Regions from separate parts of the Microbacterium sp. NPDC089696 genome, predicted to be linked through region 1. Evidence: predicted binding sites of a transcription regulator. Region 1 holds the regulator's gene; the other holds the start of a gene.

Region 1 (7,390 bases):
ATCCCGCTCAGGCTCTACTTCTCGGACGGGCGCGCGAAGGTCGAGATCGCCCTCGCGAAGGGCAAGCGCGAGTACGACAAGCGCCAGACCCTGCGCGAGCGTCAGGACACGCGCGAGGCCGAACGGGCCATGCGGCTCCGCAACCGCGTCGGGGAGTGACCGCGCTCAGTCCGCGGGCGTGAAGCCGAACACGCGGCCGAGGAAGGCCAGTTCACGCTCGAGCGCGTCGACGATCGTCTCCGCCGCCCGGAAGCCGTGGCCCTCGTCGGGGTACAGCACGTACTCGTGATCGACGCCTCGTGCCTGCAGGGCGTCTCGGATCGCCTCGGACTGCTCGGGCGGCACGACGCGGTCGACGCCGCCCTGCATCAGCAGCACGGGCACGTCGATCCGGTCGGCGTGCGTGAGCGGGGAGCGGTCGACGTACAGCTGCTCGGCGTCCGGGAGCGGCCCCACGAGCCCCTCGATGTAGTGCGCCTCGAAGTCGTGGGAGTGCTCGACGAGCATCCGCAGGTCGGCCACGCCGTAGCGGCTGATCCCGGCGGCGAAGGTCCCGCCTCGCACGAGGGCGGACAGGACGGTCCAGCCGCCGGCTGACCCGCCGCGGATCGCGATGCGCGCGGGGTCCGCCAGTCCGGCGTCGGCCAGCCCCCGGGCGGCGGCGATCACGTCGTCCACGTCGGCGACGCCCCATCGGCCGTCGAGGCGTTCGCGGTAGGCGCGCCCGTATCCCGTCGAGCCGCCGTAGTTGACGTCGAGCACGCCGATGCCCCGGCTCGTATAGAACGCGATCGCCGCCGAAGACGCGCCCGTGACGTGGGCCGTCGGGCCGCCGTGCACGAGCACGACATACGGCGGGAGCTCGTTGTCGGGGGCCGCCTGCTCGGGGTTGCGCGGGTCATACGCGAAGGCGTGCACCGGCCCGTGCGGCCCGTCGACGAGCAGAGCGGATGCCGTGGGCATCCACGCCGGATCGGAGGGCGCCCCTCCCGCGATGCGCTCCACATCTCCGGAGTCGACGTCGACGGCCCAGACACCGGGGGCGGTCGTCGAGCTGCTGCCGGACAGGAGGACGCGGGAGCCGGAGGCATCGTCGACGCTCACGTGGCCGTCGGCGAGGAGGTCGAGAGGACGAGCGCTGCCGTCGCGGGAGACGACCACCACGTCGTCGCGGCCGTTCGTGCGGACCGCTACGACACGGCCGTCGTCGAGCGGCTGGAACCAGCGGTTGCCGAGCACCCAGAGCCCGTAGCCGGTGTCGGCATCCACCTCGGGCGTCGCGGTGCGTGGCGTGCCCGCTGCGCCGTCCCCGTCCAACCGGAGTCGGTGCAGCGCCCAGCGGCCGGAGGGATCGTCGGCGTACACGAGCTCGTCGTCGCCGAGCCACTCGGGCTGCAGGGCCGCGCGGGTCGGAACGACGATGCGACGGTCGCGGCCCGCGATCACGAGCGAGGCCTCCTGCCACGGCATCCGTGGCGCGTGCCACTCGACCCATGCGATCCGTGAGCCGTCCGGGGAGAGCGCCGGATGCGCGTAGAAGCCCTCGCTCTCGACGACCACCGTGAGCGCATGCCCATCGTCGGCGGCCGAGCCGTCGAGGGGGATCTCGACGATGCCGCGACGATGGGGGTCGACGGTGAGGTCCTCCCGCACGGCGAACAGGCGTCCGTGCTGCAGCCGCAGCCCGCCGTAGGCAGGACCGCCCGGGGTGAGAGGCACGGGATCGCCGCCGCGCGGCATCCTGCGCACGCGCTGATCCTTCCCGTCGACGAAGTACAGGGTGCCCTCGCGGTCGGCGGTCCAGGCGCCGCCGCCGTACTCGTGCACGCGTGAGCGCGCGCTCCAGGGAGCGGGGAGGACGAGGTCGCCCGTGGAGCTGCGCACCGCGACGCGACCGCCTTCGGCCGGAACGGACTCGCCCCACCACACCTCGTCGCCCACGAAGCGCGCGCCGTCGATGCGCGGCGATGCCGCGGCGATCGCCGCGGAGGAGAACGGGGAGGACCAGGAGCCGTACGGTGCGCTCATGCTTCGAGCCTAGGCGCGGACGCCCCCGGATACTCGGCGCGGGGGTCAGACGGCCCGGAGGACGGCGACGACCTTGCCGAGGATCACGGCCTCGTCGCCGAGGATCGGCTCGAATGCCGAGTTGCGGGGCAGCAGCCAGGTGTGTCCGTCACGGCGCCGCAGCACCTTGACCGTGGCCTCGCCGTCGAGCATCGCGGCGACGATCTCGCCGTTCTCGGCGGTGCCCTGGGAGCGGACGACGACCCAGTCGCCGTCGCAGATCGCGGCGTCGATCATCGACTCGCCGGAGACCTTGAGCATGAACAGGTCGCCCTTGCCCACGAGCTGGCGCGGCAGGGGGAAGATCTCCTCGACCTGCTGGTCGGCCGTGATCGGGACGCCCGCGGCGATGCGGCCGACCAGAGGGACGAGCGCGGCGTCGCCGACAGGGGTCGCCACGTCGGCGGGGTTCTCGGTGCCGGTGCCGGGGAGGTCGATCAGGACCTCCATCGCCCTGGTCTTGCCCGGGTCGCGACGAAGGTAGCCGCTGAGCTCGAGCTGGCCGAGCTGGTGCGTCACGCTCGACAGCGACTTGAGACCGACCGCGTCGCCGATCTCGCGCATGCTCGGCGGATAGCCGTAGCGGCTGATCGAGGTCTGGATGACCTCGAGGATGGCCATCTGCTTGGGGCTGAGGCTCTTCCGGCGGCGAGTGCGCGGCGCCTCGGACTCGGGGGCGGAGTTCTCGCTCATGGTGCTCCTCGGAGGTGCGGTTTCCGGCGTCCCGATTCGAATGTCGGAGGTCCGTGGTGGGGTGTTCGTATCGAAACCGTATCCGAGAAGCACGCCGATAGGGAATATCTGTTCGAGCGTGTCGCTTGATTCGGAGAGCGGATTTCGAAGAAGTCTTGACAGATGTTCGAATTCGAAGATACCTTCGGAACGTAGCTTCGCATTCCCGGCTCCCGGCCGAGTCGCGGATGCGAACGCTACGCCACCTTCACCGCCCCGCGGTCACCAGAGGAGCACGAGATGAGCACCATCACCTTCAGCAGCGCAGCAGTCGTCCCGGCACGTCCGGCGACTCGCCTCCGGCTGACGGCGCGTGGTCGTCGTGTCGTGCTCGCGATCGCGGCCGTTCCTCTCGCGGCGGGCATCGCGTTCGCGGCCCTGAGCGGCGGCAGCGCCATCGCCTCGAACGAGCACGTCGCGACGGCGTCCTTCGAGACGGTCACGGTGATGCCGGGCGACACGCTCTGGTCGATCGCCGAGGCGGTCGCTCCCGGCGCCGACCCGCGCGAGGTCATCGGCGACATCACGCGCCTCAACGCGCTGCAGGGCGGTGCTCTGCAGATCGGCCAGGAGATCGCGATCCCCGCGGGCTACACGGACTGAGGCGTGACCAGCGCCTCGATCGAGATCAGAGGCGCCGATCCGGATCACAGGGCGCTGACAGTCGGGTGGACACGGATCGTTCATGCAGCGTCACCGGATGACGAGCGGCGTCGAGCTCGCTCTACCATGGGAAGGGTGACTGCTTCGCTCGCCGACCTTCCGCTCCGTGACGATCTCCGAGGGCTCACTCCCTACGGTGCGCCTCAGGCCCCACTGCCCATCGCGCTGAACGTCAACGAGAACACGCATCCCGTGCCCGACGCCGTCGCGAGCGACATCCTCGACGACATCGCCGTGGCTCTGCGCGATGTGAACCGCTACCCGGACCGTGAGTTCACGACCCTGCGAGAAGGATTCGCCGAGTACCTCGGTCACGGCCTGGACCCCGCGCAGATCTGGGCGGGCAACGGGTCCAACGAGGTGCTGCAGCACATCCTGCAGGCGTTCGGAGGCCCGAGTCGCACGGCCTTCAGCTTCGCGCCCACGTACTCGATGTACCCGTTGATCGCGAAAGGCACCGGCGCGACCTGGGTCGCCGGAACGCGACAGCCCGACTACACGATCACCGCAGAAGAGGCGGCCGCGCAGGTCGCCGAGGTAGACCCCGACGTCATCCTGCTCTGCGCGCCCAACAACCCGACGGGAACGCCTCTCGGACTCGACGTGGTCGAGGCGGTCTACGAGGCGTCCCGCGGCATCGTCGTCGTCGACGAGGCGTATCAGGAGTTCGCGCCCCGTGACGCCGCCTCCGCACTGACCCTGCTCGACGGGCGCCCCCGTCTCGCGGTGTCGCGCACCATGAGCAAGGCGTTCGCGTTCGCCGGCGCCCGCGTCGGCTACCTCGCCGCAGACCCGGCGTTCATCGACGCGCTGCGTCTCGTGCGCCTGCCGTACCACCTGAGCGCGCTCACCCAGGCGGCGGCGATCGCCGCGCTGCGCAACGCCGACGTGATGCTCGGCATGGTCGAGGAGATCGTCGAACAGCGCGACCGCATCTCGGCCACGCTCGAGGCCCTCGGCTACATGCCGCACGAGTCGTGGTCGAACTTCGTCCTGTTCGGCGGCGTCTCGGATCCGCGGCGGGTCTGGCAGGAGCTGTACGACCGCGGCGTGCTGATCCGCGACGTGGGCCTGCCGGGACACCTCCGCGTGACCGCCGGCACCGAAGCCGAGACCACCGCGTTCCTGGACGCCCTCGCCTCGATAGGATCGGCATCATGAGCAGCACCGCCCAGACCCCGCGCACCGCGACCCGCGTGCGCTCCACGTCGGAGTCCACCGTCGAGCTCGAGCTGAACCTGGACGGCACCGGTGCGAGCCGTATCGACACGTCCGTGCCCTTCTTCGACCACATGCTCACGGCGTTCGCGAAGCACTCGTTGACCGATCTCACCGTCCGCGCGTCCGGTGACACCGACATCGACGCTCACCACACGGTCGAGGACATCTCCATCGTGCTCGGCCAGGCTATCCGCGAGGCACTCGGTGACAAGTCCGGGATCGCCCGCTACGGAGACGCCCTGGTGCCCTTGGACGAGGCGCTCGCGCAGGCCGTGGTCGACATCTCCGGTCGGCCCTACCTCGTGCACACGGGTGAGCCCGCGGGGTTCGAGCACCACCTGATCGGCGGTCACTTCACCGGGTCGCTCGTGCGGCACACGTTCGAGGCGCTCGCGTTCAACGCCGGTCTCACGGTGCACGTCCGCGTGCTGGATGGACGCGACCCGCATCACATCGCGGAGGCGGAGTACAAGGCTTTCGCCCGCGCATTCCGCCAGGCAAAGGCGCTCGACCCGCTCGTGGACGGCATCCCGTCGACCAAGGGTGCGCTGTGACCCGGACGCCCCGCGTCGCCGTTTTCGACTACGAGTCCGGCAACGTCCACTCCGCGGTCAAGGCGCTCGTCGCCGCAGGAGCGGATGCGGTGCTCACGCGCGACCGCGCCGAGGCGCTCGACGCCGACGGACTGCTCGTCCCCGGGGTGGGAGCCTTCCAGGCGGTGCGCGACGCCCTGCACGCTCATGGCGGCGACGAGATCATCGATCGCCGTCTGGCGGGCGGTCGTCCGGTGCTCGGCATCTGCGTCGGCATGCAGGTGCTCTTCGCGCACGGAGTCGAGCGCGGGCACGACACCGAAGGCCTGGGCGAGTGGCCGGGAGCGGTCACCGAGCTGAACGCCCCCGTGCTCCCGCACATGGGGTGGAACACGGTCGCGCCCGGCGCGGACTCGGTGCTGTTCCGCGGCATCGAGGAGGAGCGCTTCTATTTCGTGCACTCCTACGCCGCTCAGAAATGGGAGCTCGACGTGATCCCGCCGTTCCCGCAGCCGGTGCTGACCTGGGCGACGCACGGCGACCCGTTCCTCGCCGCCGTCGAGAACGGTCCGCTGTCTGCGACGCAGTTCCACCCCGAGAAGTCCGGCGAGGCCGGCATCCAGCTGCTCCGCAACTGGATCGGCAGCCTCGGCGACTGACCCCGAGTCCGGTTCCGGCGCTCAGAAACCGCGAGCGACCGCGGCGGCGGCCGACAGCCACGCCTCCTGCGTCGGAGAGGCGAGCGCGCGCAGCCGCAGGTGCCCGTCGACCATCTCCCGGTCATAGGGGATCCGCACGACTTCGCGGGCGAGCGGCTCGTATCCTGCCACGACCTCGGCGACCTCCACGGACGACGCCTTGGGATCGGCCTGGCTCACGACGACGACCGCCTGCCGGGCGAGGTGCGCTGACCGCTCGTCCCGGTCCTCCAGGGCTTCCAGGAGGAGGGCGCCCGCCTCGGCGTGGTCGTCGCGCGTCGTGGTCGCGACCACGAGCTGGTCCGCACGGTCGATCATCCGCAGCCACATCGGATCGGACTCGTCGTTGCCCGAGTCGATGATGATGAGTCGATAGAACTTCGCGGCGACGGCGTGGATCGCATCGACGTCGGCCGGGCTCAGACGATTCTCGTGTGCGAGGCGGATGGGCTTGGACCGCAGCACATCGTACTTCTCCTGCGGCTGGTGGTGCACGAAGTGCGCGAGGTCCGCGGACTGGCCCTGAGCGCCTAGCAGGCGCTGCGTCTGGGGGAGGAGCTCCAGCAGCGTCCGGTCGTGCGCGCCGGTCTCGGTCCGCCAGCCGAGCGTTCCCCGCGTCTGATTGTTGTCCCAGGCCAGCACGCCTGCTCCGCCGTACTGCGCGAACACCGCCGACAGCAGCACCGTCGCCGGGGTCTTCCCCGCGCCGCCCTTGCCGTTCACGACCGCGACCGTGCGGGGTCCCGGCCAGTGACGGCTGACGGCGTGCTCATCGTCGCGCGACGCGCGTTCGCTCGCGTTGGGGCCGAGGGAGAAGCCGATCCGGTTGAGGAATCCGCGTCCGCCGCGACGCGCGGGGTCCTCCCGCGGGTCCTGTTGGAGGAAGGAGCGCCGCTCGACGCCCGCTTCGCGCTGCTCCCGACGTGTGGCGACCGCGTGGTCGGGGCCCGGTCCGGCGGGTGTGGCCGGCGCATGGGGTGCGGCGGGCTGCGGAGGGACGGTCGGAGACGGCCCGGCCGGTGCGGATGCGGCCGGTGCGGATGCGGCCGGGGGTGCGGGTGAGAGGGGGACGCTCTGGACGAGCCCGGGCGCAGAGGGTGCCTGTGCAGAGGGTGCCTGTGCAGAGGGTGCCGGTGCGGGCGGCGTCGGCGTGGGCGCCGGAGCGGTCGGGGCGGCAGGGACCGTCGGAACACCGGGGATGGCGGCCGTGGTAGGCACCGTGGCCGGGGCGTCGGGGGATGCCGCCTGCCCGGGGTGCCCGAGCGGAGCGCTCTGCGCCGGAGGAACGGGGCGATGTGCGGCGGCGGCCGCCGCGGCGGCAGCACGTGTCGTGGGCGCGGCCGGTGCGCCCTCAGGAAGCGTGGGCACCACGGGGGCGGACGACGGCATCGGAGCCGGTGGCGTCGACGTCGGAGCGGAGGACGCCGGAGTCGTCGCTCCGCTGGTGGGCACGGGAGGCGCGGGGTTCACGGGTGC
Region 2 (7,390 bases), 110 kb from region 1:
TGCTGCCCTCCGGACAGATCCTTCACGGGTGTGGACAGCTGCGCCGACGAGAAGCCGAGGCGCTCGAGCAGCTGACCGGGAGTGAGATCCTGCGCCTTGGAGCCGGTGCCCATCGTGTACGAGGTGCGCAGGCCCGAGATCACGACGCGCACCGGAGCGTTCCAGTGCTGCTCGAGCTCGTCGAGACGCTGCGTGAGCGTCTTCACCTTGACTGTCGTGCCGCGCTTGATGCGCCCCTCCGTCGGCTCGACCGTGCCCGAGATGAGGCCCAGCAGGGTGGACTTGCCCGCGCCGTTGACGCCCAGGATGCCGGTGCGCTCGCCGGGCGCGATGCGCCACTCCACGTCGGACAGCACACGCTTCACGCCGCCGTCCTCGGTCGGGTACTCCACGCCCACGTCGAGGAGGTCGACCACGTCCTTGCCGAGGCGCGACACCGCGAGAGACTGCAGCGAGACGGTGTCGCGGATCTCCGGCACGTCCGCGATGAGCTCGTTGGCCGCGTCGATGCGGAACTTCGGCTTGCTCGTGCGGGCCGGCGCTCCGCGGCGCAGCCAGGCGAGCTCCTTGCGCGCGAGGTTCTGCCGCTTCGCCTCGGTGGCCGCGGCCATGCGATCGCGCTCGACGCGCTGCAGGATGTACGCCGCGTAGCCGCCCTCGAAGGGCTCGACGATGCGGTCGTGCACCTCCCAGGTCTCGGTGCAGATCTCGTCGAGGAACCAGCGGTCGTGGGTCACGACGAGCAGGGCGCCCGAGTTCGCCGACCAGCGCTTCTTGAGGTGCCCGGCGAGCCAGGTGATGGCTTCGACGTCGAGGTGGTTCGTCGGCTCGTCGAGCGCGATGACGTCCCAGTCGCCCGCCAGCAGCTTCGCGAGCGAGACGCGACGGCGCTGCCCGCCGCTGAGGGCGCCGATGCGCGCGTCCCAGGGCAGTTCGGCCAGCAGCCCCTCGATCACATCGCGGACCCGGGCGTCTCCTGCCCACTCGTGCTCGGGGGTGTCTCCCACGACCGCCTCGGCGATCGTGAGGTCGTCGTCGAGGGTGTCAGCCTGGTCGAGGACTCCGATCGTCGTCCCGCCGCGGACTGTCACGCGCCCCGAATCGGGCTCCTTGCGTCCGGCCAGCATCCCCAGCAGACTCGACTTGCCGTCGCCGTTGCGGCCGACGATGCCGATGCGATCCCCCGCCTCGATGCCGAGGGTCACGGAGTCGAAGACGACTCTCGTCGGGTACTCGAGGTGCAGGGACTCAGCCCCCAGAAGATGTGCCATAGCGTCTTCCAGGGTAGTCGGGCGTGACCGTCTCGACGGCCGCGTTCAGCGGCTCTCGGCGAGCGCGCGCAGGATGTCGAGCTGCCCGGTGTTCCAAGCGAGCTCGTCGAGCACGTGGGTGTACAGGCTCAGGACGGTGCGCGGATGGCGTCCGGTGACGACGTCGTCGAGGTCGAGATCCGCGAGGTTCGATCGCGAGTGCTCGTGGATCTCGCGGCAGTGCGCCGTGACGGATTCGATCGTGTCGACCTTGCGCGTCTTCCACGAGCTGGCGGTCGCGACGGGAAGCCCGAGGTCGGCGCGCGGGCGGCCGGTGATCGCCTCACCGAACCACACGCCCTCGACATAGGCGGTATGTCGGACCACGCCGAGGATCGACGGTCGCCCGGGGATGAGGATCTCGCGCGCCTGCTCATCGGTGAACCCGTCGAGGCTGCCGAGGATCAGCGTGCGACACTGCTCGATGCGCGCGTCGAGGTCGTCGCGGGTCGAGACGCTCGAATCGGCGTGATGATGGTGGGCCATGCGGGGATCCTTCCTCACCCCTCGGACATCTGAGCGATCCAGGCGACGGATGCGAGCGCCTCGCGCCGCTGGAAGTCCCGCAGCGTCGTCATCCCCGGAGGCGCGGGCCACCGGCACTTCTCGAACCAGCCCCCGCCGATCGCCGCGAGGAGCGATATGTGATCCTTCCGGGCCGACCCGTCGAAGACCGGATGCGCGAGGAGCGGCTCGACGTCGGCCGCGGGATCGGCGACGCGCAGATCGAGCAGGTAGAGCAGTGCGTCCTCCCAGCCTGCTCCCCGAGCGGCCCACGGCCAGTCGAGCAGTCGTGCACGACCGGTCGCGTCGATGAGGATGTTGTCGGGGCGCAGGTCGCCGTGCACGATCCTCTCGCCCGTCACCGCGTCGCCCACGCGTTCCGCGTGCGCGCGAAGGAACGCGAGGTTGTCGGCGCACCACGGGGTCGTCTCGGCGAGGAGCCCGGCCGCATCGAGGCGCGACCAGGAGTCCGCGTCCTCGGCGAGTTCGTCGGCCAGCAGCGGAAGTCCGGCGGGCGGAGGAACGGCGGCGAGCGCGTCGATCGCATCGAGCACGAGGACGGCATCGGCCCGCGAGCCCTTGCGGGGATGGCGGCCGTCGACGTCCTCGATCACGAGCACCGCCCAGTCGTCATGGGTGAACGCCTCGACGAGATGGGCGGCAGGGAGGTCGCGCGGGATCGAACGCAGGATGTCGGCTTCGCGCCGGTACAGGTCGTACGTGCCCGGCGAGGACGCGGGCACGGCCTTCACGAAGAGGCGTCGTCCGTCGGCGAAGGTCACGCGCGAGGCGAGGCCCGCGGAGAATCCGCCGGGCTGCGAGTGGGTCTCGGCCACGGCGGATCCGGCGACCTGCTCGACGCGGGTCCGGATGCCGGGAGGGAGGTCTGTCCAGTCGAGCCGTGCCATCGGGCCACCCTATCCGGGCGTCGCGGACGGTCCGCACTTCCTGACTTCGCGTCGCCGCGCGCGAGAGTTCCGGCATTCCACTCACAACGTTCGAATCTTCGTTCGAATGTCGGTGGTCGGTGGTTGACTCAGGTCATGACAGCACTGATCGATGCGACCGACTCGCAGATGGCGGCACTTGCCGGCCTCGTCGAGTCCCTGCATGCGGCCGAGCAGACGCTCTCCGCGATGCAGGCCGCGCGCGACGGGCTGCTGGCGATCGCCGGGCGCCTCGCTCTCGACATCGCCCGTGAGGGTGATCACCCCGACCGCGGAGACCATTCGATCCGCTGCGTGGCAGCCGAGCTCGGGGCCGTGCAGCGCGTGAGCGACCGCACGATCGAGCGGCGCATGGCCGATGCGACACTGCTCGTCGAGCAGTTCCCGACCGTCTGGGCGGCGCAGGGTGAAGGGCGGATCAGTGCGGCGCACTCTCGCGCGATCGTCGACGCCGGGTCGCATCTCATCGACGACGCCGACCGCGAGGCGTACTCGGCGATCATGGTCCCGATCGCCGAGGAGGAGTCCCCCAACCGACTGCGCCCGCTGGCCCGTCGTGTCGCGGAGCGGTTCCTCGAACGGTCGGTCGACGAGCGGCATCGGAACGCACGCTCGACTCGGCGCGTCTGGCTCACCGACGGCGAAGACGCGATGGCCGATCTCCATGTGCACGCTCCGGCGGTTCTGGTGCACGGCATGTTCGACCGTCTCTCGCAGGCTGCGCACGCGGTGCGCGACGAGAACCGTCGCCTCGCGCGGGAGAGCGCGAGCGATGAAGCCGCAACGGCCGGACACGACGAGCGGACCGTCGACGAGATCCGGGCCGACCTGCTGACGGATCTCGTCCTCACCGGCACCCCGAGCGGCCATGACACCGCCGACGGGACGCTCGGCGCGATCCGTGCGCGCGTCGAGATCACCGTGCCCGTGATGACACTCATGGAAAATCCCACGGTGTCGGACGATCACGAGGAGTCCCCCGCGACCCCGCTCCCCGACAGGGGAGGCGTCGAGCACGCCCCCGCCGACCTCCCACCCGCCGAACTCGACGGAGTCGTGCCGATCGACGCCGAGACGGCGCGTTTTCTCGCCGGCTCCGCGACGGGATGGGACCGCGTGCTCACGGACCCGATCACCGGCACGATGCTCGCGGTCGACCGCTACCGACCGAGCGAACAGCTGCGACGACATCTGCGGGCGAGGGATCGACGTTGTCGGTTCCCGGCATGCGGGATCGCGGCGCGCAAGTGCGACCTCGATCACAACCACGCCGCGTCGACCGGAGGCGAAACCCGCGACACGAACCTCGCCGAGTTCTGTCGACGGCACCACGTGCTCAAGCACCACTCCCCCTGGCACGTCGAGCAGCGTACGGGCGGGGTGCTCGAGTGGACGAGCCCCACCGGCCGCAGCTACATCGACAGACCGCCCCGCAGAACACGATGACGTTCGCGCCGCCGGACCCTCCGCGAACCCGCGCCGTTCTGACCCTCCGCGAACCGGCGCCGTTCTGACCCTCCGCGCCCGCGAACTCACGCTGTTCTGACCCCGCGCGCCCGCGAGCTCACGCCCGGCGTTCTCGCGTCACGTCCGCTGCGGAGCCTCGACGCTCACGATCCCGCGCGCGGCGAGCGCCGTCGGGTCCGCGGCGGTCCGAGAGGTGACCACGGTCACCGGCGCACCCTGCTCGCGCATCGTGTGCCACCGCTCGAACACCGCGCCGCCGGGGGCGAGCGCCGCACGGGAGACCGGGAGGTCGTGCTCGTCCACGTCCACCACCACGCCGACCGTCCGCGGGACCACCTGCCCACCGGCATCGGCCCGCGCTGCGGCGACGAGCTCGGCGAAGCGACGGCCGAGCGGCTTGACCGTGTTGTCGACGTCGAGGAGACCCAGCGAGTACTCCAGATCCTTGTAGTCGCCGAGCGACCGCGAGACGTCGTGCGAGCACCACCACGTGATGCCGTAGAGTCCCTCGGTCGTGAGCGCCGCTTCGACGGTGCGTGCCGCGAACTCGGGCATCTCGTCATCGGTGAGGTTCATCGACGGCGCGCCGACCTCCTGCAGCCAGACCTGACGATCCGGGTCGACCGCGAAGGCCTTCGACAGCTCGATCATCCACTCGGCATGCCGCACCGACTGCGCCGACAGGCCGCCGTACCGCGCTGCCGTGCCGTTGAAGATCCAGGAGTGCACGGTCGTCACATCGCCGAGCCGCGCAGCGTGGGCCGGCAGGAACGGATGCTCGTCGCGATACCAGAGGTGGTCGTTCTCGCTGTGCGTGATGATGTGCCGCGGATCCGGGTCGACCGGCGCCTGCAGGAGCGACCGCAGCCAATGCGCTATCTGGTCGCTGTCGGCGGGCATCGCCGCGGGGTTCGGCGGCTGGAACTGGTTCAGCTCGTTGCCGAGCGTCAGTCCGAGGAAGTTCGGGCGATCCCGCACCGCGTCGTACACCGCGCGCACGAGATCCGCCTGCGCCTGGATCGCGGGCTCGTCGACGAACATGTTGCCGTCGTGCCAGTTCACGAGCCACGCGGGAACGAAGTCGAAGCCCGACATGTGACCCTGGATCACGTCCACCGCGATGTCGAGGTCGAACTCGGCGGCGATGTCGGCGACGAGGGCGATGTCGTCGAGCGCCTGACGCCGGATCAGCGTCCGGTTCGGCTGCAGCACCGGCCACAGCGGGAAGACGCGCACGTGATCGAGGCCCAACCCGGCGAGAGCCGCGAAGTCCGCGCGGACGACGTCAGCGTCGATGCCCATCCACTGGAACATCCAGTCCTTCGACGGCGTGTAGTTCGCCCCGAAACGGGGCGCGGCGGAACGGGAGGGGTGAGCGGTCACTGCGGGTCCATCCTTCGTACGGGGAACGGGAGATCTCAGAGGTCGGAAGAGGGCGCGGGGCCGCTCGAGTCGCGCACGATCAGCCGCCGGGCCGATACCGTGCGGGAGGCGGCGTCCTCGCCGTCCACGAGCGCCACGAGCAGGGCGACCGCGGTGCGGGCGCTCTCCTCCACGGGAGCGTCGAGCGCGGTGAGCCGCGGACGCACGAGCGAAGACACCCACGAGTCCTCCCATGCGATCACGGAGAGCTGCTCCGGCACCCGTACTCCGATCTCGGGCGCGTGGGCGACGATCTCCGCTGCCATCGACTCGCTGTCGACGAGCAGCGCCGTCGCCCCGCCGGACCTGCGCAGCAGATCGGCGACGGGATCGTCTGCCGCGGCATCCCACTGGAGCACGACCGGGGTCATGTCGCGCGCCACAGCGGCGTCGAGGAAGCGCCGGTCGCGGTCGCGCGCGTGGACGAGTCCCGGCGAGTCGCTGACCCGGGCGATGGAGCGATGCCCGAGTCCCTGCAGGTGCCCGAGCACCTCCTCGTACGCCGCCTCGTCGTGCACCGTCACGGCGGGCACGGCGTCGTCGACCGGGGAGCCGAGCAGGACGGCGGGCGCCGCGAGCTCGCGGACGAGTCCGATGCGCGGATCGTCGTCGCGGACGTCCACGAGGAGGAAGGCGTCGACGCGCTGCTCGCTCCACCACTCACGGTAGACCGCCTCCTCGTCGTCCGCCCGCACCAGAGTGAGGGCGAGCGACCATCCGATCTCCGCGAGCGGCGCGGTGAGACCGGCGATCAGTCTCATGAAGAACGGATCGCGCTCGAACGTGTCGCCCGACCGCGCGACCACGAGACCCAGGCTGCGTCCTCCCCGGCCGCTGACCTTGCGACTCGCATAGTTCGGACGCCAGTGCAGCTCATCCGCAGCGCGACGGATGCGCTCCGCCGTCGCCGCCGACACGTTCGGACGCCCGTTGAACACGTGCGATACGGCCGAGGGCGACACCCCGGCTCGGGCGGCGACCGCGGCGATGGTGGCGCGAGCGGGCTTCTTCTCGTTCATCACCACCGAGATTAGGGTGTTGACCGTCTGTTGTAAAGCGGTATACATTAATCGCACGTTGACGTGTACCGCTTTACAAAGCGCGCGTCGCACCCCGAACCCGCAGACGCACCGCAGCTCTCAGGAGGTCTCATGACCGCAGGCACCACGTCCCCAGGCATCAGCAGACGCACCTTCCTCGGTGCGGTGCTCGGCACGGGAGTCGCGATCCCCCTGCTCGCCGGCTGCGGTCCGCTCATGCCGATGTCGAGCACCCGCGGCTCGATCTCGGTGCACACGCAGCTCAGCGGTGCGGTCTCGGGAGCCCAGGTGTTCTCCGACGTCGTCGCCGCCTACTCGCGAGCCCACGATCGCCCGGTCGCCCTGCTCAAGAACGGCTCCGATCTGCCGATCGTGTTCGAGACCAGCTCGCTCGCCGGCAAGGAGGCCGACATCGCGATGGTCAACCTCCAGGGACGGACGCTGTCGTGGACGCGCCTGGGCGCAACGATCCCCGTCGAGAAGCTCCTCGACGAGTGGGGCCTGCGCGACAAGATCATCCCCGAGGCGCTCGAGGAGTGGACCGACGAGGACGGCCATCTGCGCGCGTTCCCGTTCACCCGCACGAACTGGCCGGTGTCGTTCAACACCGGCCTGCTCGAGGAGGCCGGCGTCGGCATCCCCACCACCTCGGACGAGCTCATCGCCGTCGCCGACGCCCTGCGCTCGAAGGGCATCGGCC

Evidence for each region. The regulator LexA, encoded in region 1, represses DNA repair genes until DNA is damaged. The targets are predictions, from matches to a motif close to TCGAACANNTGTTCGA.
Region 2: a site for LexA is predicted at 2,813-2,828, ahead of ACIPY8_RS11045 (DUF222 domain-containing protein). Genes of this name have one in related genera too.

What each region holds. Positions count from the first base shown of each region.
Region 1 covers NZ_JBIVHF010000002.1:33,771-41,160, reverse strand. The annotation lists gene smpB (SsrA-binding protein SmpB) at 1-159, shown strand, start outside; gene ACIPY8_RS10500 (prolyl oligopeptidase family serine peptidase) at 166-2,028, opposite strand; gene lexA (transcriptional repressor LexA) at 2,074-2,760, opposite strand; gene ACIPY8_RS10490 (LysM peptidoglycan-binding domain-containing protein) at 3,040-3,402, shown strand; gene ACIPY8_RS10485 (histidinol-phosphate transaminase) at 3,529-4,623, shown strand; gene hisB (imidazoleglycerol-phosphate dehydratase HisB) at 4,620-5,237, shown strand; gene hisH (imidazole glycerol phosphate synthase subunit HisH) at 5,234-5,875, shown strand; gene ACIPY8_RS10470 (AAA family ATPase) at 5,897-7,390, opposite strand, start outside.
Region 2 covers NZ_JBIVHF010000002.1:143,824-151,213, forward strand. The annotation lists gene ACIPY8_RS11030 (ABC-F family ATP-binding cassette domain-containing protein) at 1-1,271, opposite strand, end outside; gene ACIPY8_RS11035 (DUF664 domain-containing protein) at 1,317-1,796, opposite strand; gene ACIPY8_RS11040 (phosphotransferase) at 1,811-2,722, opposite strand; gene ACIPY8_RS11045 (DUF222 domain-containing protein) at 2,858-4,207, shown strand; gene ACIPY8_RS11050 (glycosyl hydrolase) at 4,346-5,611, opposite strand; gene ACIPY8_RS11055 (LacI family DNA-binding transcriptional regulator) at 5,647-6,669, opposite strand; gene ACIPY8_RS11060 (ABC transporter substrate-binding protein) at 6,802-7,390, shown strand, end outside.